Linked DNA regions of Promicromonospora sp. Populi. The protein of the gene in region 1 binds, or shares a complex with, the protein of each later gene. Links are inferred from orthologs where the notes say so. Each region holds a gene or a part of one and is shown in the gene's direction. Other genes may lie near its edges.

Region 1 (14,182 bases):
TCGAGCCCGCCGACGCGCAGGTTCACGACGTCGAGGCGGTCGAGGCCGAGGTGCTCGAGGTTCTGCTCGACCTGACGGCGGAGCTGGTCGGGCTCTCGGGCGAACGGCCAGCCGCCCTCGGCGTCGCGTACCGCGCCCACCTTGGTGACGATGTGCAGGTCTTCGGGGTAGGGATGTAGGGCTTCGCGGATGATCTGGTTGGTGATGTGCGGGCCGTAGAAGTCGGCGGTGTCGATGTGGGTGACGCCGAGCGCGACGGCCTCGCGCAGGACGGCGACCGCCGCGTCGTGGTCGGCGGGCGGGCCGAAGACGCGGGGGCCTGCGAGCTGCATGGAGCCGTAGCCGACCCGAGTGAGGGTGAGGTCGTCGGCGAGCGGGTAGGTGCCGCCGGGCAGGATCTGTGTGGTCATGCCTCCAGGTTTCGCCGCGCCGCTGTCGACAGGTAGTATCCAGCGGATCCTAGGAGTGCGGGGACCAGGCGCCGTCAGGGCGTGCGGCCTACCGTGTTCGGTATGGGCGACAACCAGCTGGGTGAATACCTGCGGGCACGGCGCGAGCTAGTGCTGCCCGACGACGTGGGGCTTCGCTCCGCAGGTGTGCGCCGGGTGGCGGGACTGCGCCGCGAGGAGGTGGCGCTGCTCGCGGGGATCAGCTCCGACTACTACCTGCGGCTCGAACAAGGCCGGGACCGGAACCCGTCGGTGCAGGTCGTGGAGTCGCTGGCCCGCGTGCTGCTCCTAGACGAGCCTGCCACGCGGCACCTGCTCGGACTCGCGGTCCCGGCGGCGCGGCGACGTCGACGCGGCCGCGCCGTGAGGTGGTGCCCGACGGGACCCTGCGGCTGCTGGGCCGGGTTGGCATCCCGGCGTTCGTCGAGGGCCGGTACTTCGACGTGCTCGCGGGCAACGGGCTGGCAGGGGCGCTGTCGGCGAACCTTCGGCCGGGCCACAACCGGATCCGAGACCTCTTCCTCGACCCTGCCGAGCAGGCCATGTACCCGGAGTGGGGCGACCTCGCAGCGATGATCGTGGCCAGGCTGCGTGACGCGGTCGGCACCGACATCGACGACGAGCGCGTGACCCATCTCGTGGGGGAGCTGTCCGTCGCGTCCGAGCAGTTCCGCACCCTGTGGGCGCGACACGACGTGAACGTCGGCATCCCGCGAATGTCTCACCTGCTCCACCCGCAGGTGGGGGAGCTGGAGCTCGACATGGAGAAGCTCGCCATCGCGGGGACCGACCGGCAGATGCTCGTGCTGCTGCACGCGGACCCGGCGTCGCCGACCGGGGAACGGCTCGCGCTCCTGGCGTCGCTCGCGGCGTCTGTCCCGGTGGCTCCGGACGAGCGAGGAGCGATCGCCGACGACGGCGCGGCGACCGAGCGTGCCGACGCGACCTAGAGGCTCGCGGCCTGGATCTGTGGATAACCCGCTCGCGGTGTCGGTGGGTGCTCCTAGGATCGATGACGTGACCAAGGACCCCTTCGCAGACCTCCCCTTCCAGATGGAGGAGCCACCGGACGACGCAGCGCTCCTGTTCGACGTCGGTGATGCCGCGCCGCCGCCGTCCCTGCGGAACGCGCCCGAGGACCAGGCGGCCAAGCTGCGGATGCTGCGGGGCCTGCTCGACGAGGAGGTCGCGACGCGGGAACCCGCGCCGGTGCCGAAGCAGGTTCCGGCACAGGAAGTCGTCCAGGAGGTCGAGCAGGAGTCGACGCCGCAAGAGCCGGTGGCTGGGGAGACGGCTCCCGAGCCGCCTGCCCGCGCGGTCCCCGCCGCAGCCCCCGGAGACTCGCTGCGTGCTGAGGCCGAGGCCGCGCTGCGCCAGCTCGTGGGCCGGGACGACGCGCGGCTGCGCGACGACCAGTGGACCGCGATCGAGGCGCTCGCGGCGTTCCACCGCCGGGCGCTCGTGGTGCAGCGCACCGGGTGGGGCAAGTCGGCCGTGTACTTCGTGGCCACCAGGCTGCTGCGGGCCCGCGGCGCGGGGCCGACGGTGATCGTGTCGCCGCTGCTGGCGCTCATGCGGGACCAGATCGCGGCGGCCGCGCGCGCCGGGATCCGCGCGGTGACCATCAACTCGGCCAACATGACCGAGTGGGACGAGGTGCACGCGTCGATCGCGCGCGGCGAGGTGGACGTCCTGCTGTGCTCCCCGGAGCGACTGAACAACCCGGGCTTCCGCGACGAGGTGCTGCCGCGCCTCGCGGCCGACGCCGGGCTCGTGGTCATCGACGAGGCGCACTGCATCTCGGACTGGGGGCACGACTTCCGTCCCGACTACCGGCGCATCCGCACGCTCCTGGCCGACCTGCCGGCGGGCATCCCCGTGCTCGCCACGACGGCCACGGCGAACGAGCGGGTCACGCAGGACGTCGCCGAGCAGCTCGCCGTGCACGGGGAGGGCGCCGACGCCGAGGAGGTGCTGGTGCTGCGCGGCGGGCTGGACCGCGAGTCGCTGTACCTGGCCGTCCTGGAGCTCGGCGACCAGCCCACCCGCGTGGCGTGGCTCGCCGAGGCGCTCCAGGACATCGACGGCTCGGGCATCGTCTACTGCCTCACGGTGTCGGCCGCGGAGCAGGTGGCGGAGCAGCTGCGTGGGTATGGCCTCGCGGTGGCGTCGTACACCGGCCGGACGGAGCCCACCCAGCGCGAGCAGCTGGAGGCGGACCTGAAGAACAACGACGTCAAGGCGCTGGTCGCGACGTCCGCCCTGGGGATGGGCTTCGACAAGCCGGACCTGGCGTTCGTGGTGCACCTGGGCGCGCCGTCCTCGCCCATCGCGTACTACCAGCAGGTGGGTCGAGCCGGCCGTGGGGTGGACCAGGCCCTGGTGGTGCTGCTCCCGGGTCAGGAGGACAAGGCGATCTGGGACTGGTTCGGCGAGCAGGCCTTTCCCGCCGAGGGGCAGGTGCGGGTCACGCTCGACGCCCTGGCCGGCGGCGGCACCATGTCGACCGCCGCGCTGGAGACGCAGGTGGACCTGCGTCGTAACCGCCTGGAGACCATGCTCAAGGTGCTCGACGTCGACGGCGCGGTCCGGCGGGTGCGCGGCGGCTGGGAGGCAACGGGGCAGCAGTGGTCGTACGACGCCGAGCGTTACGCCCGGGTCGCTGCCACCCGGAGCGCCGAGCAGCAGGCGATGGTCGACTACGTGAACACCCAGGGCTGCCGCATGGCGTACCTGCGGGCCCAGCTCGACGACCCGGACCTGCAGGCGGGCTGGCAGTGCGGCCGCTGCGACAGGTGCGGCGTCATGGAGCTCCCGGAGGCGCCCGACGTCGAGGCGGTCGCCGCGGCACGCGCCGAGATGGACCGCCCGGGCGTCGAGGTCGAGACCCGCAAGATGTGGCCCACCGGCCTTGCCTCCATCGGGCTGGACCTCAAGGGCAAGATCGCACCCGCCGAGCTGGCCGAGACGGGGCGCGCCGTCGCCCGGCTCGACGGACTCGGCTGGTCCGGCCCGCTGCGTGACCTGCTCGCGCCCGGCGCGGCCGACGGAGAGCTGCCCGTGCCGCTGCGCCGGGCCGCCGCGCGTGTGCTGGACGAGTGGAGCGCGCTCCACCCGGCCGACGATCCCGCGGAAGACGGCGCGACCGGCGACAGCGAGACCGGCGAGGCCGAGCCTGCGGGAGCCGCTGAGCCCGGCCCGCTCGTGATCGAGGCCGTCGTCGCGGTGCGGTCGATCAAGCGGCCCCAGCTCTCCTACCACCTGGCCACGGGCCTGGCGAAATACCTGGGTGTGCCGATGATCGGTGCCATCGGGCCGGTCGCGGGGCAGGAGGAGCCCGGTCGGCACGACCTGAACTCAGCCATGCGGCTGGCGGGTGTGGCCCGGCGCCTGCAGCTGCAGCTCGGCGAGGGCGCGCTCCGCGGGTTGCCGGGCCGGTCCGTCCTGCTGGTGGACGACTACACCGACTCGGGCTGGACCCTCACGGTCGCCTCCCGGCTGCTGCGCCAGGCCGGCGCAGCGGCGGTCTACCCGTTCGTGCTGGGCGTGCGGTGACCAGGCCCACTCGCCCGGTGGGCGGACCGATGCCGGGTCAGCGCTCCGCGGTTCGTAGACTGGACCGGTGATGACTCACGCCGTCGACCAGCACAGCGCTCCGGCGCGCCCGGTGCGGCTGCCGCTGCGCCCCGAGCTGGCGGGCGAGAAGCCGTACGGGGCGCCGCAGCTCGACGTACCGGTGCTCCTGAACGTCAACGAGAACCCGTACCCGCCCAGCGAGGACGTCGTCGCCACCATCGCCGAGGAGGTGGCCCGCGCCGCCCGCGGTATGAACCGCTACCCGGACCGCGATGCCACGGCGCTGCGGCGGGACCTGGCGGACTACCTCACGCTCGAGACCGGGGTCAGCCTGGAGCACCTCGACGTCTGGGCGGCGAACGGGTCCAACGAGGTCATGCTGCACGTGCTGCAGGCCTTCGGCGGTCCCGATCGCACGGCCCTGTCGTTCGCGCCGACGTACTCGATGTACCCGGAGTATGCGCGGGACACCCACACGGCCTGGGTGGTCGGCCGGCGGGAGGACGACTTCACGCTGGACCCGGCCTACGCCGCCGAGACCATCCGTCAGGTGCGCCCGTCGGTGATCCTGCTGGCCAGCCCGAACAACCCGACCGGCACGGCGCTGCCGACGGCCACGATCGAGGCGGTCTGCGCGGCCGCGCTCAGCGTCGACCTCGACGGTGCGCGTCCCGTCGTCGTCGTCGACGAGGCGTATGCGGAGTTCCGGCGCCCGGGCACGCCGTCGGCCGTCGCCCTGCTGGCGACCTACCCGAACCTGGCAGTCACGCGCACCATGTCCAAGGCGTTCGCCGCGGCCGGTGCCCGGCTCGGTTACCTGGCCGCGTCGACCGAGTTCGTGGACGCGCTGCGGATCGTGCGGCTGCCGTACCACCTGAGTGCCATCACGCAGGCCGCGGCAACCGCTGCGCTCCGGCACCGCGAGTCCCTCATGGCGCAGGTCGCCACGCTGCGCGCCGAGCGCGACGCCGCGGTGGCCTGGCTGCGTGCGCAGCGGCACCCGGACGGGAGAGCGTTCGACGTCGCGGACACCGACGCCAACTTCGTGCTGTTCGGCACGTTCGGCGATCGGCACGCCGTCTGGCAGGGTCTGCTGGACCGCGGGGTCCTGATCCGCGAGACCGGCCCGGACGGCTGGCTGCGGGTGTCGATCGGCACGTCCGCCGAGATGGCCGCGTTCCGCGCGGCGCTCACCGAGGTATTGCAGGAGCAGGAACACGAGCAGGGATCCGAGCAGGGAGAGGAGCGGGCATGAGCAGGACAGCACGCGTGGAGCGCGCCACCTCCGAGTCAAAGGTGCTGGTCGAGCTCGACCTCGACGGCACCGGGCGCACCGACATCAGCACAAGCGTCCCGTTCTACGACCACATGCTCACCGCGCTCGGCAAGCACTCGCTGATCGACCTCACCGTGCACGCGACCGGTGACACGCACATCGATGTCCACCACACCGTGGAGGACGTCGCCATCAGTATCGGTGAGGCGCTGCGGGAGGCGCTCGGCGACAAGGCCGGCATCTCGCGGTTCGGCGACGCTCTCGTACCGCTCGACGAGGCGCTCGCGCAGGCCGTCGTAGACGTGTCGGGGCGGCCCTACCTGGTGCACGAGGGCGAACCGGCGGGCCAGGAGTACCACCTCATCGGCGGCCACTTCACGGGGTCGCTGACGCGGCACGTGCTCGAGTCGATAGCGCACCACGCGGGCATCTGCCTGCACGTGCGGGTGCTCGCCGGCCGCGACCCGCACCACATCGTCGAAGCTCAGTTCAAGGCCCTGGCGCGCGCGCTGCGGGCCGCCGTCGCCATCGACCCCCGGGTCGACGGCATCCCGTCCACGAAGGGTGCGCTCTAGCAGCCATGTCCGACAGCCCCAGGCCCGAGAACGACGGGTTCAACAGCAGCACGCCCCCCGGCGACGACCTGCCCGACTTCGATTTCGACAGCCTCGAGATCCCGGACGACCTGTCGTCCCTGACCGGCGGCGGCCAGCCGGAGTTCGCGGCGCTCATCACGCAGATCGCCGGCGCGGTCCCGCTCGCGGCGGCCAGCTCGCTGGCGCAGCTCGACCTGGACGCGGTGCCTACCCCGGTCGGCGCCGTCGGCGTCCTGAAGGACCTCGCGGGGGACGCGCCCGATCAGGCCGCGGCTGCGATCTCCCAGCTCGTGCGAGGCGTCCCGCTCGTCCTGATCACCCGCACGGGCGAGCAGATGACGGCGGTCCGGTTCGCCGACGGAGTCCGCGGCGACGAGCTGGCCCCGGGCCTCGTGCTCGGCGGTGCACCCGAGTCGGTCGTCGACCTGCTGACGGGCGCCACGTCCGTGGCCGACCTCGACGGAGTGGTCGCGTCGACGTCGATCAGCAAGTTCAAGGCGATGCGGATGCTGACCTCCGCGGCGCGCAAGGCACGCAAGAGCCTCGGCAAGGGCGAGCCGGGTCCGGACAGCGCGGACGGGGCCTGAGCGTGGGCGAACGCGTCGTCGTCCTGGACTACGGCTTCGGCAACGTCCGGTCCGCCGTCCGCTCGCTCGAACGGGTAGGTGCCGAGGTGACGCTGACCGCCGACCGGTCCGCAGCACAGGAGGCGGACGGTCTTGTGGTGCCCGGCGTCGGCGCGTTCGCCGCGTGCATGGCGGGCCTCCGGGCTGTCCGCGGGGACGAGATCGTCGGTCGGCGGCTGGCCGGCAACCGCCCGGTCCTCGGCATCTGCGTGGGCATGCAGGTCATGTTCGACGCCGGGGTGGAGCACGGCGAGCGCGCGGACGGCATCGGCGAGTGGCCCGGCGTCGTCGAGCGGCTGCAGGCCGACGTCGTGCCGCACATGGGCTGGTCGCCGGTCGAGGTGCCGGAGGATTCGGCCCTCTTCAAGGGGATCGCCGACGAGCGGTTCTACTTCGTGCACTCCTACGCCGCCCAGACATTCACCAAGGGCCACGACGAGAACGCGGTCGGGTTCTTCAGGCCCCCGAAGGTCACCTGGGCCGACCACGGCGGCCGGTTCGTCGCCGCCGTGGAGGACGGACCCCTGGCGGCGACCCAGTTCCACCCGGAAAAGTCCGGTGACGCGGGAGCCCACCTCCTGGAGAACTGGCTCCGCTCGCTCGGCTGACCAGGCAACACCCCGACACAAAGCAAACTTGGAGAGACATGACCGCACGGCTCGTGCTCCTGCCCGCCGTCGACGTCGCCGACGGCCAGGCCGTCCGCCTCGTACAGGGCGAGGCCGGCTCGGAGACCTCGTACGGCGACCCGCTGACGGCGGCCCTGGACTGGCAGTCCGGCGGCGCCGAGTGGGTCCACCTCGTGGACCTGGACGCGGCCTTCGGCCGCGGGTCCAACGCGGAGCTGCTCGCCCGGGTGGTCGGTGAGCTGGACGTGCAGGTCGAGCTGTCGGGCGGCATCCGCGACGACGAGTCGCTGGAACGTGCGCTCGCCACCGGCGCGCGACGGGTCAACCTGGGCACCGCCGCGCTGGAGGACCCGGCCTGGACGGCCAAGGTCATCGGCGAGCACGGGGACCGCGTGGCCGTCGGGCTCGACGTGCGCGGCACCACGCTCGCGGCGCGCGGCTGGACCAGGGAGGGCGGGGACCTCTGGGAGGTGCTCGCCCGCCTCGACGAGGCAGGCTGCGCCCGCTACGTCGTCACCGACGTGACCAAGGACGGCACGCTGCGCGGCCCCAACCTGGAACTGCTGTCCGACGTCGCCGCGCGCACCCCCGCGCACGTCGTCGCCTCCGGCGGCATCTCCTCGCTCGACGACCTGCGTGCCCTGCGCGCGCTGCGCTCCCCGGACGGGCGCCCCATCGAGGGCGCGGTGGTCGGCAAGGCGCTGTACGCGGGCGCGTTCACGCTCCCCGAGGCGCTCGACGTCGCCGGTCGCCCCGGCGACGGTGTCGCTGGGTCCGCGGGCGACGGTGTCGCCGAGTGAAGTCGATCCAGCCCTCCAGCCAGTTCGCGGGCGACGACGGCTCGGCCGACGCCGAGCTGACGCGGCTGCTGTCCGGCTATACGACGGGCACGGTCCCGCTGCGCGACGTCGTCGCACGGCTGGCCGAGACCCGGGTGCTGGTGCCGGTCCTGGCCGAGGTCGGCGCCGTCGAGCAGGACCCGGACGGGCTCACGGTGGACAAGGAGGCATCCTCCGGGATCGTCGCCCTGGAGGCGCCGGACGGCCGCCGGGCCCTGCCCGTCTTCACGTCCGTCGCCACCATGCAGGCGTGGCGAGCCGACGCACGGCCGGTGCCGGTCGAGGCGACGCGCGCGGCGCTGTCCGCGGTGAACGAGAACTGGGCGCTGGTAGTGGTGGACCCCGCGGGGCCCGCGACGGCGCTCGTCCCGCGGCCTGCCGTCTGGGCGCTGGCGCAGGGCAAGCCGTGGCAGCCGGCCCTGGTGCCGCACGAGGACGGGCTGGCCGTGGATCCGGAGGTCGCCTCAGAGGTCGCGGTCGCAGCCGCCCCCGTCCAGCACGTGGTGCGGGCGCACGCCGAGCCGGGCCGCAAGGCGGAGGTCGCGGTGGTGCTCGCGCTGGACCCCGGGCTGGATCGTGCCGGGCTCGACAGGGTGCTCGCCCAGGTCAACGCCCGGCTGGCGGCGTCAGAGGTGATCTCGGCGCGAGTGGACTCGCTGGAGCTCCGCATCGGCGCGGCCCGCTAGTCGAGAAAGCGCGAAGCCCGAGCGCCACAACCGTCCGGATGGGTCTCGGGCTCACTTCTCAGGGCTATTGCCCGTCGCATCTCGAAGGTTACCGCGCTCAGCAGCCCTGCGCCGGCGTGAACGCCGTGTCGTCGGCCAGCATCTCCTGCAGCGTCGAGAGGGGCACGAGCAGGCTGTTGTCGTCGGCAGTCTTCGCGTAGACGACGCCGATCACCCGCCCCCCGGCGTCCAGCGCCGCCGAACCGGACGACCCCGGCTCGACCGGCGCGTTCGTCAGCAGCACCTCGCCGAGGTTCGCGTTCAGGGGGTCCCGTGTGCTGCTCATGACTTCGCCCTGCGTCACGGTGAGCTCGCCGCCCTCGGGGTAACCCACCACGGTGACCGGGTCGCCGGGCTCCGGGTCGGCCTCCGCCAGCTCCGGGTACGACGGCAGGGGATCGGTGGTGCGGACGATGGCGAGGTCCGCGAGGGCCGCCGTCGCGGTGGCGCCGACGGTGATGTCGTGCCCGTCGTAGGTGCTGACCTCGAGGTCCCTGGACTCCGCGACGACGTGCCTGTTCGTGATCAGCGTGTGGTCGTCGACGGCGAAGCCGGAACCCGTCGACAGCTCCTCGCAGCCCACGTTGCGGATCCGTACGGCCATGCGCTCCACGGCGTCGAACCCGTCCGGGCTCAGTGAGGCGCTGCCGGCTGCGGGGGAGAGGTCAGCCGGTGTCGTCGGCACGATGTCGCTCGGCACCGGGTCGGGCATCGGCGGCAGCACGCCGCAACCGCCGAGCCCACCGGTCAGGACCAGCGCTCCGGCGATCGCGAGCGAGCCGAGCGCCCGCCCGGCCCGGCGCCGCGCCGTCGGCCCCAGAGCATTCGGCCCCAGAGCATTCGACCCCGAAGCATTCGGCCCCAGCCCCGTCGACCTCAAGGCTGCAGCTCCCGCTGCAGAGCCTCGTTGGCGTCCTCGGCGTCCGCGCACAGCGCGTTGACCTGGCGTTCGTAGCGGCTCAGGTCGGCGGGCTCGTACTGGTCGGCCTCCTTGAGGTAGCCCACGAGCTGCTCCTGACCCGACACGCACTGCCCCAGCGCGGAGGCCACGGTGGCCGCGGCGGCGCTGACCTGCGTCTGGTAGTCGAGGTACTGCTGAGAGACGACGTTCTCGTCGCCGAGCTGCGCCTTCTCGTTCGCGAGGTCCGTGATGCGCGACGTTGCCGCGGACAGCTGGTCCCGGGCAGCCTGCAGCTCGGTGTTGGCTCCTTCGAGCTGCATCCGCAGCGAGGCGACCTCGTCCGCGTACCCGTGCGCCTGCTCCTCCCAGTCGGAGGCGTTGCGCTGCCAGCGCACGGTGGTCACCCACAGGTAGGCGCCGACGGCGATCGTGGCGACCAGGAGGACGGCGAGCCAGCGGGAACCGCGACGCGGACCCGGTGCGTGCGCGGGCTCGGGCGCCGCCACGACGGGAGCCTCGGTCATCAGACGACGGAACCCGTGTACTTCTCGCCCGGTCCCTCGCCCGGCGCGTCGGGGACGACCGACGCCTCACGGAACGCGAGCTGGAGGCTGCGCAGGCCGTCCCGCAACGAGCGCGCGTGCTCGTTGCCGATGTCCGGCGAGCTCGCGACCACGAGCGCGGCCAGCGCGGTGATCAGCTTGCGCGCCTCGTCGAGGTCCTTCAGCTCCTCGGCGTCGTCGCCCTCGGCCAGCCCGCACTTCACCGCGGCGGCACTCATGAGGTGCACGGCGGCGGTCGTGATGACCTGGACGGCCGCGACCTCGGCGATATCGCGTACGGCCTGGTCAGCGCCTACCGGAGCGTCGATGCCGGTGGGGGTCTCATCGGTGGTGCTCATGGGCACCATCCTTTCATCCCCTCGGGGGTGCGGACAGCCACCCGGCCACCGGACCAGTCTGGGTTAGCCTGCGTGCGTTCAACGGTGAAACAGGGGAGGCTCTTTCGATGCACGACGACATCAAACTGACCACCGAGCGCGCGACACGAGTGCTGACCGAGCGGATCTGGCCCGCGGTGCACGGCACGTCAGTACCGCTCGACATCGAGTGGCATGCCCTGCCAGGGGAGCCGATCGCTCCCGCCGAAGGCCTTGCCCTCGCGATGGAGCCGTACGAGGTGGGCACCCCCTGGGGCCCGGCCTGGGGCACCACCTGGTTCCGGCTGACGGGCACGGTCCCCGCCGAATGGGCCGGGCGGACCGTCGAGGCGGTAGTAGACCTGGGCTTCGACGCGAGCATGCCCGGCTTCCAAGCCGAGGCACTGGTCTACCGGCCGGACGGCAGCCCGGTGAAGTCGATCAACCCGCCCAACCAGCACGTCCCGGTGGCCGACGTCGCAACCGGCGGCGAGCGCGTCGAGCTGTTCCTGGAGGCGGCGTCGAACCCCGTGCTCCTCGACTTCCCTGCCTTCCAGGTGACCCAGGAGGGTGACACCACCACCTCCTCCCCGCGCCCCCTGTACACGACCAAGCGCATGGACCTCGCGATCTTCGAGACCGAGGTGCACGACCTCGCCCTCGACGTCGAGGTGCTGCTCCAGCTGCAGGCCGAGCTGCCCACCGGCCCTCGCCGCATGCGGATCCTGCAGGCCCTCGACAACGCCCTCGACGTGCTCGACCTGCAGCGAATCCCCGAGACAGCCACTGCTGCCCGGGCGGCGCTCGCGGACGTGCTCGCCAGCCCGGCGGAGGCGAGCGCCCACGAGATCTCGGCGGTCGGCCACGCGCACATCGACTCGGCCTGGCTGTGGCCCGTGCGGGAGACGATCCGCAAGGTCGCGCGCACGACGTCGTCCATGACCGACCTCATCGACCGCACCGACGACTTCCTGTACGGCATGTCGTCCGCGCAGCAGTACGCGTGGGTCAAGGAGCACCGGCCCGAGGTGTGGACCAGGATCAAGGACGCGGTCGCCAAGGGCCGGTTCCTGCCGCTGGGCGGTATGTGGGTCGAGTCGGACACCGTGATGCCGTCCGGCGAGGCGCTCGCGCGCCAGTTCTCGCAGGGGCAGCGGTTCTTCGAGCGGGAGTTCGGGATCCGCAGCAAGGGCGTGTGGCTGCCGGACTCGTTCGGCTACTCGCCGGCCCTGCCGCAGCTTGTGCGCCGCGCCGGGTTCGACTGGTTCTTCACGCAGAAGATCTCCTGGAACCAGGTCAACAAGTTCCCGCACCACACGTTCTGGTGGGAGGGCATCGACGGTTCGCGCGTCCTGACGCACTTCCCGCCCATGGACACGTACAACTCGCAGCTCTCGGGCCAGGAGATCGCCAAGGCGACCGGCCAGTTCCGCGAGGCGCGGCACGCCACGGGCTCGATCGCACCCGTCGGCTTCGGCGACGGCGGCGGTGGTACCACCCGCGAGATGACCGGCAGGGCCCGGCGCCTGGCCGATCTTGAGGGCAGCGCGAAGGTCCGCTGGGAGCACCCGGACGCCTTCTTCGAGCGCGCTCGCGGAGAGCTCACCGCACACGCGACGAGTGACAGCGCTGTCTGGGTGGGCGAGCTCTACCTGGAGCTGCACCGCGCCACCCTGACGTCGCAGCACCAGACCAAGCAGGGCAACCGCCGCAACGAGCAGCTGCTGGTCGAGGCGGAGGCGTGGGCCGCGACGGCGTCGGCCCGCACGGGCGCCGACTACCCGTACGACGAGCTCGACGCGCTGTGGCAGCAGGTCCTGCTGCTGCAGTTCCACGACATCCTGCCGGGCACGTCCATCGCCTGGGTGCACCGTGAGTCGGTCGCGCAGCACGCGGCGATCACCGCCGGCGCGCAGGAGATCATCAACCGCTCCCTGCTCGCCCTGGTCGGCGAGGGCGACGTGGCGCTGCGCGCCAACCCGGCGGTGTTCGCCCAGTCGGGTGTCCCGGCACTCGGCGTGGCCGCGGCGGCGGCCCCGGCCGCGCCGTCGAGCACCCTGACCGAACTGCCCGACGGCGGCTACGTCCTGGCGAACGACCTGGTCCAGGTCACGCTGGACGGCGCGGGCCACGTGACGTCCGCGATCGACCTGGCCACCGGGCGGGACGCGGTGGCGCCGGGCCGTCAGGCCAACGTGCTGCAGCTGCACCAGGACTTCCCGAACCAGTGGGACGCCTGGGACGTGGACCGGTTCTACCGCAACTCGGTGACCGACCTGCGCGACGCCGAGAAGGTCACCGCCGCCGTGGACGACGGCGTGGCCGTCGTGACGGTGCACCGGCGGTTCTCGTCCTCCAGCCTCGACCAGACGATCACGCTCGCGCCGGGCAGCCGGACCCTTGAGGTCGCCATGGAGACCGACTGGCACGAGGCCGAGAAGTTCCTCAAGGTCGCGTTCCCGCTCGACGTGCGCGCCGAGCACGTCGCGGCGGAGACCCAGTTCGGGTTCCACAAGCGGGTCACGCACACCAACACGAGCTGGGAGGCCGCCAAGTTCGAGACCTCCATGCACCGCTGGGTGCTCGCCGAGGAGCCGGGCTTCGGCGTCGCTCTGGTCAACGACTCGGTCTACGGGTACGACGTGACCCGCGACGTGTCGGAGGCCGGGGTGGCACCGGCGTCGGGCGTGCCGGAGGTGACCACCACCGTGCGGCTGTCGCTGCTGCGGGCCCCGCGGTTCCCCGACCCGGAGACCGACCAGGGCTTGCAGACCCACCGCTACGGCCTGGTGGTCGGCGCGGACACCGCCGTGGCCACCGAGGCGGGCGCCACGTTCGGTGCGCGCCCGCGTGAGCTGCGCGGCGGGGCCGGCGTCACACCGCTGGTCAGCGTGGCCGGCGGCGTGACGCTGTCGGCGGTCAAGCTGGCCGACGACCGGTCGGGCGACCTCGTGGTGCGGGTCTACGAGGCGCAGGGCCGGCGCGCGTCGGGCACCGTCACGGTCGCGGCGCCGGTGGCCGGCGCCCGCACCGTGAGCCTGATCGAGGACACCATCGAGGCCCCGGCGCTCGCGCTGACGGCGGACGGCGCGGTAGCGGTCGACCTGACCCCGTTCGAGGTCCGCACCCTCCGCTTCACGTCGGCCTAGCTCGTCGTCCGTCCCGCCTGGCCCTTGACAGCAAAGGGGCCAGGCGGGACGCTGTGGTCTTGCTAAAGCGCTTTAGTCGGCGTCGAGGCGAGAAAGCACACGGCATGTACCCCAGGACGCGACGAAGCATCTGCTGGAAGGAACTGTCATGAACATCAGAAGGATCGGGGCTGCGGGGGTTGCCCTGACCACGCTGGCCGCCCTCGGCGGCTGTGCCCTCAACGGTGCGGGCGGCGCGGAGAGCGAGAGCACGGCATCGGCCTCGGGCGACGTGACCGGCGAGGTCACGTTGCAGACGTGGGCGCTCAAGCCCAACTTCACCGAGTATGTCGAGGGTGTGATCGCCGGCTTCGAGGAGCAGTACCCGGGCACCGAGGTGACCTGGCTCGACCAGCCGGGCGACGGCTACTCGGAGAAGGTGCTCTCGCAGGCCGCCGCCGGCGAGCTGCCCGACGTCACGAACCTGCCGCCGGACTTCGCGCTCTCGCTGGCGCGCG
Region 2 (14,410 bases), 1.0 Mb from region 1 along the record:
CTCGCACGATCGACACCGTCCAGAACACCGGCCAGTACCTCTGATCGCACACCGGGCAGGTCCGTGCCAGACCGGCGCGGGCCTGCCCGACCAACGGGACTACTCCGACATAGGGTGGTGAACGTGAGCGCGCGTCGTGTGATGGGTATCGAGACCGAGTACGGAGTCCTGCAACCGGGTCGGCCACTGGCCAACCCCATGCTGCTGTCGAGCCAGGTGGTGACCACCTACCGGGCGATCTCCACGCGGACCGACGGCAAGGGTGGCAAGGCCCGGTGGGACTACGACGACGAGGACCCGCTGCAGGACGCCCGCGGGTTCCACCTCGACCGCGCCTCGGCACAGCCCTCGATGCTGACCGACGACCCGGCGCGACCCGCGCCGGCGGGGCCCGGTCACCGGGCAGGTGCCCGTCGTGGAGCCCGGCCTGCCCGGCCGGGGCCGGCGCCGATCGGGTTCGACCCAGGAGGTCGAGCGCCCGGTCGCGGAGGAGTACGACGACCCGAGCGCCGCGAACGTCATCCTGACGAACGGCGCCCGCCTGTACGTGGACCACGCCCACCCCGAGTACTCGTCGCCCGAGGTCATGACGCCCGAGGACCTCGTGCGCTGGGACGTCGCCGGCGAGCGGGTGATGCTCGCGGCCCTGCGTGAGCTGGCGGGCTTCCCCGGCAGCGAGGTGGTGCTCTACAAGAACAACGTGGACGGCAAGGGGGCCAGCTACGGCACCCACGAGAACTACCTCGTGGACCGGGCGCTGCCGTTCAGCACGCTCGCCGAGCTCATCACGCCGTTCCTCGTCACGCGGCAGGTGTTCACCGGCTCCGGCCGCGTAGGCCTGGGCGCGACGAGCGGCGCCGCCGGCTTCCAGATCTCGCAGCGCGCCGACTACATCGAGGCCGAGATCGGCCTGGAGACCACGCTGCGCCGCCCCATCGTGAACACCCGCGACGAGCCGCACGCCGACCGGCAGCGCTGGCGCCGCCTGCACCTGATCCTCGGCGACGCCAACCTGATGGAGGTGCCGACCTACCTCAAGGCGGGCACGACGTCGCTGGTGCTCTGGGTGCTGGAGCACCTGGACGAGCTGGCCGAGGCGGGGGTCGACGCCCGTGCCGAGCTCACCGCCCTGCGGCTGGCCGCACCGGTGAGCGACGTGCAGAAGGTCTCGCGGGATCTCGGCCTGACCGCGCGGCTCGACCTCGTGGACGGGCGGACGATGACGGCCCTGGAGCTCCAGGGCGAGGTGACCGACGTCGTCCGGCGGTCCCTCAAGGTGCTCGGCACCGACCCGGAGTCGGACGCGGTGCTCGACCGCTGGGCGTCCGTCGTCGAACGGCTGGGTACCGATCCGGCGAGCTGCGCGCGCGAGGTGGAGTGGGTCGCCAAGCTGCGCCTGCTGGACCGCCTGCGCACGCGCGACAACCTGGAGTGGGACCACCCGCGCCTGCACGCCATGGACCTGCAGTGGTCCGACGTGCGCCCCGAGCGAGGCATCTACCACCGGCTGCTGGCCAAGGGGGCGGTGGACCGCATCGTCGACGAGGCGAGCGTCGCGCGGGCGGTGCAGCACCCGCCGGCGGATACGCGTGCCTACTTCCGGGGCGAGGTGATGGCCCGCTACGGGAGCCAGATCTCGGCGGCCAGCTGGGACTCCGTGATCTTCGACGTCGACGGGTCCCAGGCCCTGCAGCGGGTACCGATGCTCGACCCGACCCGCGGCACTCGACGCCACATCGGCGCGTTGCTCGACGCGAGCCCCGACGCCGCGGCCCTGCTCGCAGGACTCTCCGGAAGAAGGTGACGGTCGATGTCAGTGTCACCGTCTAGGGTCGGCAACTAGGGCCAGCATCTAGGTCAATCTAGGGTCGGGGCCTAGGCTTCGAGGCCAGTAACACGTCAGTGAATCACCAGGAGGCGATCATGGCCGGTCAGGAACAAATCAACCCGTCACACGAGGACCGCACTCCCGACGACGACGCCGAGACCCCGGCGCCCGCCGCCGCGGCAGCGCAGAAGGACGACGACGAGGTCGACGCCCTGCTCGAGGAGATCGACGAGGTGCTGGAGACCAACGCCGAGTCCTTCGTTCGTGGATTCGTCCAGAAGGGTGGGCAGTGACCTGAGCGCAGACCGCACCACAGGACGACTCCCGGACGCCTTCCTGCGCCCGGGATCGTCGTCCTTCGTGGATTTCCTGGCCGAGCATGCCCCCGACCGGCTGCCCGGGAACCGGATCATGCCCGTCGGAGTGACCGACCCGGCGACCCTGTCCCCGCATGCCACCACCATCGTGGCGCTGACCTTCGACGGCGGCGTCCTGCTCGCGGGCGACCGGCGAGCCACCGCCGGGCCCATGATCGCCAGCCGCAGCATCGAGAAGGTGTTCCCGGCGGACGAGTACTCGGCCGTCGGCATCGCCGGCTCCGCGGGTATCGGGCTGGAGCTGGTGCGGCTCTTCCAGCTCGAGCTGGAGCACTACGAGAAGATCGAGGGCTCGCTGCTCTCGCTCACCGGTAAGGCGAACCGGCTGGCCACGATGCTGCGCGGCAACCTGCCGATGGCGATGCAGGGGCTGGCGGTGGTGCCGCTGTTCGCCGGTTACGACCTGGACAAGGACACCGGCCGCATCTTCAGCTATGACGTCACCGGCGGTCGGTACGAGGAGCACGAGCACCACGGCGTGGGCTCGGGCTCGATCTTCGCGCGGGGCGCGCTGAAGAAGCTCTGGCGCCGCGGGATGGATGCGGAGGCCGCGGTCCACGTGGCGGTCGAGGCGTTGTACGACGCCGCGGACGACGACTCGGCGACCGGCGGTCCGGACACCGTGCGCGGCATCTTCCCGGTGGTCGCCACCGTGTCCGTGGACGGGTACCAGCGGATCGAGGACGCAGAGGTCGCCCGCGTTGCGGAGCAGATCGTGGCGGAGCGCCGAGAGAGGGGGCACCTCGCATGAACATGCCGTTCTACGTCTCGCCCGAGCAGCTGATGAAGGACCGGGCGGACTTCGCCCGTAAGGGCATCGCCCGTGGCCGGTCCGTGGTGGTGCTTGCCTACGACGGCGGCATCGCGTTCGCCACGGAGAACCCGTCCCGTGCCCTGCACAAGATCTCGGAGATCTACGACCGCATCGCCTTCGCGGCCGTGGGCAAGTACAACGAGTTCGAGAACCTGCGGGTCGCCGGTGTGCGGTACGCCGACATGCGTGGCTACTCCTACGACCGGTCGGACGTGACGGCGCGCGGCCTGGCGAACGCGTACGCGCAGACGCTCGGCAGCGTGTTCATCACGGAGTCCAAGCCGCTGGAGGTCGAGGTCGTCGTCGCCGAGGTGGGCGCCGACTCGGCCGACGACCAGATCTACCGGCTCACCTACGACGGCACGGTGGCGGACGAGCACAGCTTTGTCGTCATGGGCGGCCAGGCCGAGCAGCTCGGCCGACGGGTCAAGGAGGGCTGGCGGGAGAACCTGACGCTGGGGGAGGCGCTGCGGCTCGCCGTGGCGGCGCTTGGCTCGGGCGAGGGTTCGGCGTCGCGCACCATCGAGGCGGCCCAGCTTGAGGTTGCAGTGCTGGAGCGGGACCGGCCTCGGCGGTCGTTCCGGCGGCTGACCCGGCAGGTGCTGGCCGACCTGCTGGCCGAGGGTACGGCGGCGTCGGGTGACGCGGCTCCCGCGGACAGCCTCCCGCCGGCCGACGACCTGCCGGAGGGGCCGGTCACACCGGGCCTGTCAACCGCGGACACGGTCCCGCCGGACACGACCGACGAGGCTGCATCGACCGAGGAGGCTGCATCGACCGAGGAGGCCGAATCCACCGAGGAGGCGGAACCGACCGACGCGGCCGAACCCACCGACGAATCCCCGACCGAGGACAAGCCCGACGAGGGGCCGGACGCGTCCGGCACCACGCCTGGCACCGACCACTAGCAGCAGGTTTCCGCGAACAGGGAGGGGAAGTCCATGGACCGCAGGATCTTCGGTCTCGAGACCGAGTACGGCGTGACGTGTGCGGCCGACGACGGGCGTGGCCTGTCGGCTGACGAGGTTGCCCGCTACCTGTTCCGGAAGGTGGTGGCCTGGGGCCGTTCCTCGAACGTGTTCCTGAGGAACGGCTCCCGCCTCTACCTGGATGTCGGCTCGCACCCCGAGTACGCGACCGCCGAGTGCGACGACGTGCGCCAGCTCGTCTCGTACGACCGGGGCGGAGAGCGCATCCTGGAGGGCCTCGTGGCGGACGCGCAGCAGCGTCTGGAGCACGAGGACCTGCCGGGCAAGATCCACCTGTTCAAGAACAACACCGACTCGGCGGGCAACTCCTACGGGTGCCACGAGAACTACCTCGTGCGGCGGTCGGGCGACTTCTCCCGGCTGTCCGACGTGCTGGTGCCGTTCCTGATCACGCGCCAGATCCTGGTCGGGGCGGGCAAGGTGCTCTCGACGCCGCGTGGCGCCGTCTTCTGCCTCTCGCAGCGTGCCGACCACATCTGGGAGGCGGTCTCCAGTGCCACCACGCGGTCGCGCCCGATCATCAACACCCGCGACGAGCCGCACGCGGACGCCGAGCTGTACCGCCGGCTGCACGTCATCGTGGGTGACTCGTCGATGGCGGAGCCCACCACGATGCTCAAGGTGGGCAGCACCGACCTGGTGCTCCGCCTCGTCGAGGCGGGCGTCCCGATGCGGGACCTCACGCTGGAGAACCCGATCCGCGCGATCCGGGAGATCAGCCACGACCGCACGGGCAAGCACGCGGTGACGCTGGCCAACGGCCGGACCATGACGGCGATCGAGATCCAGTCGGAGTACTACGAGCGGGCCCGGGAGCTCGTGGAGGCAAACCTCGAGGTCACCCCGGTGGTCAAGCAGGTGCTCGACCTGTGGGAGCGCGGGCTGCGCGCGCTGGAGGCGGAGAACCTGTCGCTCATCGACCACGAGCTGGACTGGGCCATCAAGCTCAAGCTGATCCGGCGGTACCAGGAGAAGCACAGCATGGGGCTCGACGACCCGCGGATCGCCCGGCTCGACCTCGCCTACCACGACATCTCCCGGACCGAGGGCCTGTACAACCTGCTCGCGGCACGCGGCATGGTGGAGCGGGTCACCACCGACCTGGAGGTCTTCGAGTCGACGGCGCTGCCGCCGCAGACCACCCGGGCCAAGCTGCGTGGCGACTTCGTGCGGGCGGCCCAGGAGGCCCGGCGGGACTACACGGTGGACTGGGTGCACCTCAAGCTGAACGACCAGGCCCAGCGCACCGTGCTGTGCAAGGACCCGTTCAAGAGCGTCGACGACCGAGTGGAGCGCCTCATCGAGAGCATGTGACGGCGCGGCGGAGCCCCGGGACCGACCACAGGGTCGATCCCGGGGCACCGCTGTTCCGGGGCCCGTCGTTCCTGGGGCACCTTCGCGTCATGGGAGACTCTCTGGGTGAGTTCCTGGGTACGCGTCGCCGCCGGCGGCTTGGCAGCGGCGGCGGTGATGGTGACGGCTGCGTGCTCGCCGGCCTCGCTGCCGGTCGACATCGGCCCCGCACCGACGTCGTCGGCGTCGCAGGCACCGCTGCAGGTCACCGGCGAGGCGGGCGGACCGCCGATCCTCGAGTACGAGAAGCCGTTCACCGTGGTGCGAGCAGGCTCGCGCACGGTGTGGCCCGGCACGGGTGACGTGCTGGAGCGGGACGACCCGGTGCTGCTGAACCTCTACGCGCAGGACGGCCGGGACGGCACGGAGCTGCAGAACACGTTCCGGACCGCGCCCGCGGCGTACACGATGACCGAGAGCTCCCTGGGCAACCACCTCTTCGAGGCCCTTGAGGGCAGGCGCGTCGGTACCCGGCTCTCGCTCGTGGAGGAGCAGGACGGCGTACCCGTTCTGCTGGTGGTGGACGCGCTGCCCGCCCGTGCGGCGGGCACACAGGGGGAGCCGCCCGGGGCGGAGCTGCCGCAGGTCCAGCTGGACGACCTCGGTGCCCCGACGGTCCGGGTCCCGCGCGGCGTCGAACCGCCGTCGGACCTTGTGGTGCATCCCCTGATCCGGGGGACGGGGCCGCAGGTGCGGGCCGGCCAGATTCTCACCGTGGAGTTCACCGCCGTGCGCTGGAGCGACGGCGGGGTGGACGACACGACGTGGACTGAGGGCACACCGCCGCAGTCGGCGGAGATCGGGATCGGCAAGCTCGTCGCGGGCTGGGACGAGGGCCTGCCGGAACAGACCGTCGGTTCCCAGGTGATGCTGGTGGTGCCGCCGGAGGACGGTTTCGCCAACACCCGGAGCCGACTGGCCGGCGAGACGATGGTCTACGTGGTCGACATCCTCGACGCGCACCAGGCGGTCGCCGAGGAAGAAGGACAGCAGCAGGAAGAAGCACAGCAGGAAGAACCACAGCAGCAGAACGAGGAGGGCTGATGTCCGTCGCGATCCGCGTGATCCCATGCCTGGACGTCGATGCGGGCCGGGTGGTCAAGGGCGTCAACTTCGCCGACCTGCGCGACGCCGGGGACCCGGTCGAGCTCGCCGGCCGGTACGACGCCGAGGGCGCCGACGAGCTCACGTTCCTGGACGTGTCGGCCTCCTCCGGCGACCGCGAGACCATGGTGGACGTGGTGCGGCGCACCGCGGACCAGGTGTTCGTGCCGCTGACCGTGGGCGGCGGGGTGCGGTCGACCGACGACGTGGACCGCCTGCTGCGGGCGGGCGCCGACAAGGTGGGCGTGAACACCGCGGCGATCGCGCGGCCGGAGCTGATCTCCGAGATAGCGCAGCGGTTCGGCTCGCAGGTGCTGACCCTGAGCGTCGACGCGCGGAGGATCACAGGCGGCGGCACAGCCCCGTCGGGCTACGAGGTCACCACGCACGGCGGACGGCGCGGCACCGGGATCGACGCCGTCGAGTGGGCCGAGAAGGCAGCGGCCCTGGGGGCGGGGGAGATCCTGCTGAACTCGATGGACGCCGACGGCACGACCGCCGGGTTCGACCTCGAGATGATCCGCGCCGTGCGGGGGCGGGTGCACGTCCCGCTCGTCGCGTCGGGCGGAGCCGGCACGCCCCAGCACTTCGTCGAGGCCGCCGAGGCGGGGGCGGACGCCGTCCTCGCGGCGTCGGTGTTCCACTTCGGCGTGCTGACGGTGGGTCAGGTCAAGGACGCGATGCGCGCGGCGGGACTCGACGTCCGCTGACGAACGTGTCGGGCCGTCAGGTCACCCGGATGACCTGACGGCCTGAGACGCACGGCGTCTTGACCTCAACCAAAGTCGAGGTTCTAACGTGAAAAACGCCCAGGGCGAAAAACCCTCGAATCGATTCTTGGATCGTGCGAAAATCACGTTGCCCCCTAGCGAAGCGAGGTCTTGCCGTGCCCCCAGAAGCCCCGCGACCGAGACCGATGGCCCTGACCGGATCGCGGATGCGCCGGTCGATGGCCCTGATGTGGCGCGGCATGCGCGCCCACCCCGGCACCTACGTCCTCGCGGTCGGTACCTCGGCGATGTTCGGTGCCCTGGTCGTCGCGGTCAGCCGGGCGGTCGGCTGGGCCACCGACTCCGTGGTCGTCCCGGCCATCGCCGGCGACGAGGCGGCCCGCGGCCGGGTCTGGACCGCCGGCCTCGTGCTCGCCGCGGTAGCCCTGACGCTGGCCCTGTCCGTGGCGGGACGCAGGATCTGGGCGGGCTTCGGCAACGTCCACATCCAGGCGGACCACCGCACGGCGCTGACCCGCCAGTACCTGCGTCTGCCCGTGTCCTGGCACCGGGCCCACCCGGCCGGGCAGCTGCTGAACCACACCACCTCCGACACCGAGGCCGCCACCGGCGTCTTCAACCCGCTGCCGTTCGCACTCGGCGTCGTCGTCATGATCGGCGTCTCCGTCGCGACGCTCCTGGCGATCGACCCCTGGCTGACGCTCGCGGCTCTCGCGGTCATCCCGGTCACGGTGGCGGTCAACGCCGTCTACCAGCGCCACATGTCGCCGGCCGCGACGCGGGCACAGAAGCTGCGCGGCGACGTCGCCGACGTCGCGCACGAGAGCTTCGAGGCCGCGCTGCTGGTCAAGTCGCTCGGCACCGAGGACCGCGAGGAGGACCGGTTCGACGCGCGAGCCCAGGAGCTGCGGGCCGCGAACGTCCGCGTCGGGATCGTCCGCTCGCTGTTCGACCCAGTGATCCAGACCCTCCCGGCGGTCGGCACCCTGCTGGTGCTCGGCATCGGCACGTGGCGCATCTCCACCGGCGACGTCGTCCCGGGCGACATCGTGACCGCCGCCTACCTGCTCACCATGATGACGGTGCCCGTGCAGGCGTTCGGCTGGGTGCTCGGCGAGCTGCCGCGCGCCCTGGTCGGCTACGAGCGCATCGCGCAGGTCGTCGACGCGACCGGCGCCCTCGCCTACGGCGACGCCCGGCTGCCGCGGCACCCGGGTCAGGCCGGGATGAGCGTCCGCCTGACCGGCGTCGGCGTCGACGTGCCGGCGAGCAGCGGGTTGCGGGGCCGCACCCTCACCCTCCTCGACGACATCGACGTCGCGGTCGAGCCGGGAACGACCGTCGCGGTCGTCGGCACGACCGGCGCGGGCAAGACCACGCTGGTGAGCCTGCTCGCGCGGCTCTCCGACCCGACCCGGGGGCAGATCCTGCTCGACGGCGTCGAGGCGAGCACCCTGGCCGACGGCGAGATCCCGGCGCAGGTCGCCCTCGTCGCGCAGTCGACATTCATCTTCGAGGACACGGTGCGCGGCAACGTGACGCTCGCCGACCCGGAGCCGACGGGCGTAGCGAGGGACGAGCGGAGCGGCGAGGCGACCACCGGCAGGGCCGCGCCCGACGCGCCGTCCGACGACGAGGTGTGGGACGCCCTGCGCATCGCCCGCCTCGACGACACCGTGCGGGACCTGCCCGGCGGGCTCGACGCACCGCTGGGCGAACGCGGCGCCAACCTGTCGGGCGGGCAGCGGCAGCGCCTCGCGATCGCGCGCGCCCTGGTGCGCGGCCCACGGCTCCTCGTGCTCGACGACGCGACCAGCGCCGTCGACCCGCGGGTGGAGCAGGAGATCCTGCGCGGCCTCGCCGACCAGGCGGACGACGGGGCGGACAGCGCCCCCGGTACGACCGTGATCATGGTCGCCTACCGCATGTCGTCGGTGGCGCTCGCCGACCGGGTCATCCACGTCGAGGGCGGCCGTGTGGTCGACTCCGGCTCGCACGACGAGCTCATGGCGCGCGACCCCGGCTACCGCGCGCTCGCCACGGCCTACGAGGTCGAGACCGAGCGCAGGGAGCAGGAACGGGCGGACGAGGCCGCGGCTGGTGCGCTGGACGACGAGCTGGAAGAGGTATCCCGATGACCGCGGTGACAGGCGAGCCCGACGTGACCGACCTGCCGGAGGACGAGCTCGACGCCGACGGCGCGCGGATCGAGTCGACCAGCAGCCTCGGCGTGCTGGCCACGCTGCGGCGTGGGATCCAGATCAGCCCCGAGATGACGAGGGGCATCTGGATCACGCTGGGTCTCGCGTCCCTGGCCGCCGCGGGCCGCGTGGTGGTTCCGCTCGCCGTGCAGCAGACCATCGACGTCGGCATCCTGGCCGACGCCGGGCCCGACGTCGGCCGGGTGGCCCTCCTGGCCGCCCTCGCGGTCGGGGCGCTGGTGCTGGCCGGGCTGTGCGCCGCGCTGGTGAACGTGCGCCTGTTCCGCTCGGCCGAGGCCGGGCTGGCGACGCTGCGGGTCAAGGCGTTCCGGCACGTGCACAACCTGTCGACCCTCACGCAGAACACCGAGCGCCGCGGCGCCCTGGTCTCGCGCGTGACCAACGATGTCGACACGGTGTCGCTGTTCGTGCAGTGGGGCGGCATCATGCTGCTCGTCAGCGCGCTGCAGGTCCTGGTCGCGACCGGGCTCATGCTCGTCTACTCGCCGATCCTGACGGCGGTGGTGTGGATCAGCTTTGTGCCGATGTTCCTCGTCATCCGGTACGGGCAGAAGTACGTGAACCGCGCGTACACGCTGGTCCGGGAGCGGGTCGGGGCGATGCTCGGCGCCATCTCCGAGTCCGTGGTGGGCGCGGAGACGGTGCGCGCCTACGGCGCCTCCGCACGCACGGGACGGCGGATCGCCGGCGCCGTCGAGGACACCCGCAGCGCGCAGGCCCGGTCGCAGGTGCTGGTCGCCGCGACGTTCTCGTCCGGGGTGCTGATCTCCAACCTCGTGCTGGCTGTGGTGGTGGTCGTGGGCACGCTGCCCGGTGTGGGCGGTGGCCTCAGCGCGGGGCAGCTCGTGGCGTTCCTGTTCCTGGTGCAGCTGTTCACCGGCCCGGTGCAGATGGCCACCGAGATCCTCAACGAGCTGCAGAACGCCGTGGCCGGCTGGCGGCGCGTGATCGCCGTGCTCGACACGCCGGTCCAGGTGGCCGAGAAGCCCGGGGCGGAAACGCAGCAGCGCGGGCCGGCGCGCGTGACCCTGCGCGACGTCCGGTTCGCCTACCCGAGCGGCCCCGAGGTGCTGCACGGCGTGACGCTCGACCTGCCGGCGCGCACCAGGGTGGCGGTCGTGGGCCAGACCGGTTCGGGCAAGACGACCATCGCGAAGCTCGTCACGCGCCTCATGGACCCGACGGCGGGCGTCGTGGAGCTGGACGGCGTGGACCTGCGCGACCTGTCCTTCGCCTCGCTGCGCGAGCGGGTGGTACTGGTGCCGCAGGAGGGCTTCCTCTTCGACGGCACGGTGCTGGAGAACGCGGCCTACGGGCTCCGCACGCCGCTGAGCGGGGGAGAACGGGCGGCGGTGGTCGGGGCGTTCGGTGAGCTCGGGCTGTCCGACTGGGTCGACGATCTGCCGGACGGGCTCGATACCGCCGTCGGGCAGCGGGGGGAGGCGCTCTCGGCGGGGGAGCGGCAGCTCGTCGCGATCGCGCGTGCCTACCTCGCGAGTCCGGACCTGCTGGTGCTCGACGAGGCGACCTCCGCGGTCGACCCCGCCACCGAGGTCCGCATCGCGCGGGCCCTGGACTCGCTGACGGCGGGCCGGTCCACGATCACGATCGCGCACCGCCTCTCCACCGCCGAGGCGTCCGACCTGGTGGTCGTGGTGGACGAGGGCCACGTGGCAGAGGTAGGCGAGCACGCCGACCTGGTGACGGCAAACGGGATCTACGCCCGCATGCACGCGAGCTGGGTCTCCCAGACCCGCTAGATCTCGACTGGCGGTGGGGTGGTCAGCGTGGACGTGGCAGGATTCTCTGGTGCCCGACGTTCTTAGTTCCAGCATCTCTGCACGGCTCAAGCGGGACGACGCCGGCCTGGTGGCCGCCGTCGTACAGCAGCACGACACGGGCGAGGTGCTCATGGTCGGCTGGATGGACGACGAGGCCCTGCGCCGGACCCTCACCGAGGGCCGCGTGACCTTCTGGTCCCGCAGCCGCGAGGAGTACTGGCGCAAGGGCGACACGTCCGGGCACGCCCAGTACGTCAAGGCCGCCAGCATCGACTGCGACGGCGACGCGCTGCTGATCCAGGTGGACCAGGTGGGCGCGGCGTGCCACACCGGGACGCGCACCTGCTTTGAGGCCGGCGGCGACCTGGGCGCCGTCGTCGGCGAACGCGACCAGCCGGACACCAAAGCGCGCAACGAGGAGAACCGGTGACCCAGCTCGACAGCCAGCCCGACACCCACGAGGCCCGCGCGGCGACAGCACCCGCCGACCTGCCCTGGGGTCGTACCTGGCCGGGCTTGCCGCAGTTCCGGGAGATGGCCGTCGACCGCCGGGTGATCCCCGTGGTCCGGCCGCTGCTGGCCGACGACGCGACACCGGTCGGCCTCTACCGCACGCTGGCCCGGAGCCGGCCGGGCAGCTTCATCCTGGAGTCGGCGGAGTCCGACGGCGTATGGGCGCGCTGGTCATTCGTGGGCGTCGCGTCCCGCGCGACCCTGACCAGCAACAATGGCCAGGCCGTGTGGACGGGCGACGTGCCGGTCGGCATCCCGACCGAGGGCGACGTCGTCGACGTGCTGGAGGCGGCCCTCGCCGCCCTCCGCACCCCCGGGGTGGCGAACCTGCCGCCGCTGACCGGCGGCCTGGCGGGCGTGCTGGGCTGGGACATCGTGCGGCACTGGGAGCCGACACTCCCGGCGACCGCCCCCGACGAGGTGGGCGCGCCTGAGCTCGCCCTGTGCCTCGCCACCGACCTCGCGGTGGTGGACCACCGGGAGGGCACGGTGTGGCTCGTCGCGAACGCGATCAACGCCGACGCCACCAACGAGCGCGTCGACGAGGCGTACGCGGACGCCGTCGCGCGGCTCGACGCCATGGAGGCGCAGCTCGCGGCAGTCGGCCCGCGGGTCACTTCCGTGCTCGTGGAGGACGCACCCGAGCCGCAGCTCGAGTTCCGGTCCACCCAGGAGGAGTTCGAGAACGCGGTGCTCGCCGGCAAGGAGGCGATCCGCGACGGTGACGTGTTCCAGGTGGTGCTCTCCCAGCGCCTCGACCTGGACTGCCCGGCCGACCCGCTCGACGTGTACCGGGCGCTGCGGACCATCAACCCGAGCCCGTACATGTACTACTTCCACCTGGCGAAGCCCGACGGCGCCGAGTTCGCCGTGGTCGGCTCCAGCCCGGAGACCCTCGTGAAGGTGGACGACGGCCACGTCACCACCTACCCGATCGCCGGGTCCCGGCCGCGCGGCGCGCACCCCGAGGAGGACCAGGAGCTTGGCGACGAGCTCATGGCCGACCCCAAGGAGCGGGCCGAGCACATCATGCTCGTCGACCTGTCCCGCAACGACATGGTGAAGGTCTGCGAGCCCACCAGCGTCGAGGTGGTCGAGTTCATGAAGGTGCGCCGGTTCAGCCACATCATGCACATGTGCTCGACAGTGGTGGGCCGGCTGCGCGCGGGCCGCAGCGCGCTCGACGCGCTGCGGGCGACCTTCCCGGCCGGCACCCTGTCCGGCGCGCCCAAGCCCCGCGCGATCGCCCTGATCGACGAGCTGGAGCCTGCCTCTCGCGGCATCTACGGCGGGGTCTGCGGGTACTTCGACTTCGGCGGCAACATGGACGTGGCCATCGCGATCCGCACCGCGTACATCGCCGACGGCCGCGCCAGCGTCCAGGCCGGCGCGGGCATCGTGGCCGACTCGGTGCCCGCGACCGAGTACGCGGAGTCGCGCAACAAGGCGGCCGCGGCGGTGCGCGCCATCCAGCTCGCGTCGCGCCTGACGCCATTGGGGACCGCGCAGTCGGGGACCGCTTCGCTGGGGACGACAGGGGGCGGCAAGTGACCCGCACCCGCACCGTCCTCGCCCTGCTCGTCCTGGGCGCCCTCACGTTCGGCACCGGCTCGCCCACCTGGGTGACGACGACGGTCGCCACCGCGCTGGAGCCCGAGGTGGCCGTCGCCGCGGCGGGCACCTCCGCGGCCCCGGGCGTCGGGGCCGGAGCCCTCGTGCTGCTCGCCGCCGGCATCGCGTGCGCGCTCACCGGCCGGGTGGCCAGGTACGTGGCGCTCGCGGTGGCCGCGGCGGCGGGGGTGCTGGTGGTGGCGAGCACGCTCGTCGTCGTCGGCGACCCCACGCCTGCCGCGACCGCCGCGGCGTCCGCGACGAGCGGCGTCACCGACCTCACCTCACCGGTCGTGCTGACGGCGTGGCCGTGGGCCGCGCTCGCGGTCGGCGTCCTCGCCGTGGTCGTCGCGGTCTGGGGCGCGGTGGCGGCGCGGGGCTGGGCGGCGACGTCGGGCAGGCACGAGCGCGCGGAACGCGATCCGGGTGCCAGCCCCGCCGGTCCGTCCGGCGGCGGCACGAACACCACGTCCGGTACGGCGTCCGAAACCGCGCCCCGCGACGCGGACGACGACGAGATCGACCCCCACGACGCCTGGGACGCGCTGTCCCGTGGCGACGACCCCACGGGCCGCTGACCTCGCCGGGAACGGTTAGGCTGAGCGTGTTCCGCACGACATGAGAGGCACCAACCCGCGATGACCGAGAACAAGTCCGAGACCGCCTACCTGCCGCCGGGTGTACCGCCGACCAACCACGGCCACACGATCGCCTCGTGGGTGACGATGGCGGGCATCACGCTCGGGTCGCTCATCTCCGCGTGGGGCGTCCTGGTGGCGCAGACGTCGTCGGCCTGGGTGGCGCTGTTCGTGGCGGGCTTCGTCGTGATCGGCATCTCGCTGATCGTCGGCCTGGTGCTGCGCAACCTGGGTTTTGGTCAGAAGAAGGTTCAGCGGTAGGTCCGCGATGACCGCCGCCGAGCTGGCCACCTCCGAGATGGCCGCGCCGCCCGCCGCGTACCCCCAGAACAACCTGGGGGTGTGGTCGCTCGTCCTCGGCATCGCTTCGATCGTGCTCCTGCTGGGCGTCTTCACCGGCGTCCCCGCGATCATCGTCGGCAACCAGGGCCGCCGCGCGGTGCGCGCCG

What was found.
Region 2: the proteins of hisH (region 1) and hisF are in contact, whole or in part, in a crystal structure (PDB 6RU0), measured with the Thermotoga maritima proteins. The link is inferred for Promicromonospora sp. Populi from one-to-one orthologs. Residues at the interface, in WP_004080484.1 of Thermotoga maritima: Asn15, Arg18, Arg22, Arg117, Leu118, Pro119, His120, Met121, Gly122, Trp123, Asn124, Asn134, Gly135, Tyr136, Tyr138, Val140, Tyr158, Glu180, Lys181, Ser182, Ser183, Lys184, Ile185; in WP_004080486.1 of Thermotoga maritima: Met1, Leu2, Ala3, Arg5, Ser40, Glu41, Asp45, Glu46, Ala70, Glu71, Ile73, Asp74, Ile75, Pro76, Phe77, Asp98, Lys99, Ser122, Gln123, Glu161, Thr195, Leu196, Asn247, Arg249, Glu251.

Annotation. Positions count from the first base shown.
Region 1 is NZ_CP163528.1:390,481-404,662, forward strand. The notes cover bases 5,555-8,308. They hold hisH (imidazole glycerol phosphate synthase subunit HisH), read left to right. Parts: upstream 5,555-6,486; coding sequence 6,487-7,131; downstream 7,132-8,308. Other genes in these bases: hisB (imidazoleglycerol-phosphate dehydratase HisB), read left to right, coding at 5,555-5,876; AB1046_RS01710 (hypothetical protein), read left to right, coding at 5,882-6,484; priA (bifunctional 1-(5-phosphoribosyl)-5-((5-phosphoribosylamino)methylideneamino)imidazole-4-carboxamide isomerase/phosphoribosylanthranilate isomerase PriA), read left to right, coding at 7,170-7,952; AB1046_RS01725 (SseB family protein), read left to right, coding at 7,949-8,308. Also shown: AB1046_RS01680 (oxidoreductase), read right to left, coding at 1-410; AB1046_RS01690 (hypothetical protein), read left to right, coding at 821-1,399; AB1046_RS01695 (RecQ family ATP-dependent DNA helicase), read left to right, coding at 1,467-4,004; AB1046_RS01700 (histidinol-phosphate transaminase), read left to right, coding at 4,075-5,280; more of hisB, read left to right, coding at 5,277-5,554; more of AB1046_RS01725, read left to right, coding at 8,309-8,677; AB1046_RS01730 (serine protease), read right to left, coding at 8,775-9,485; AB1046_RS01735 (hypothetical protein), read right to left, coding at 9,593-10,141; AB1046_RS01740 (DUF1844 domain-containing protein), read right to left, coding at 10,141-10,518; AB1046_RS01745 (alpha-mannosidase), read left to right, coding at 10,626-13,685; AB1046_RS01750 (ABC transporter substrate-binding protein), read left to right, coding at 13,834-14,182. UniProt on the Escherichia coli protein: IGPS catalyzes the conversion of PRFAR and glutamine to IGP, AICAR and glutamate. The HisH subunit catalyzes the hydrolysis of glutamine to glutamate and ammonia as part of the synthesis of IGP and AICAR.
Region 2 is NZ_CP163528.1:1,395,792-1,410,201, reverse strand. Bases 5,308-8,289 are described here. They hold hisF (imidazole glycerol phosphate synthase subunit HisF), read left to right. Parts: upstream 5,308-6,404; coding sequence 6,405-7,175; downstream 7,176-8,289. Other genes in these bases: AB1046_RS06200 (ABC transporter ATP-binding protein), read left to right, coding at 7,382-8,289; AB1046_RS06210 (FKBP-type peptidyl-prolyl cis-trans isomerase), read left to right, coding at 5,428-6,405; pafA (Pup--protein ligase), read left to right, coding at 5,308-5,322. Also shown: arc (proteasome ATPase), read left to right, coding at 1-44; AB1046_RS06240 (proteasome accessory factor PafA2 family protein), read left to right, coding at 142-654; depupylase/deamidase Dop, read left to right, coding at 548-1,804; AB1046_RS06230 (ubiquitin-like protein Pup), read left to right, coding at 1,924-2,121; prcB (proteasome subunit beta), read left to right, coding at 2,123-2,956; more of pafA, read left to right, coding at 3,961-5,307; more of AB1046_RS06200, read left to right, coding at 8,290-9,334; AB1046_RS06195 (ABC transporter ATP-binding protein), read left to right, coding at 9,331-11,178; hisI (phosphoribosyl-AMP cyclohydrolase), read left to right, coding at 11,228-11,629; AB1046_RS06185 (anthranilate synthase component I), read left to right, coding at 11,626-13,263; AB1046_RS06180 (Trp biosynthesis-associated membrane protein), read left to right, coding at 13,260-13,901; AB1046_RS06175 (HGxxPAAW family protein), read left to right, coding at 13,962-14,222; AB1046_RS06170 (DUF4190 domain-containing protein), read left to right, coding at 14,230-14,410.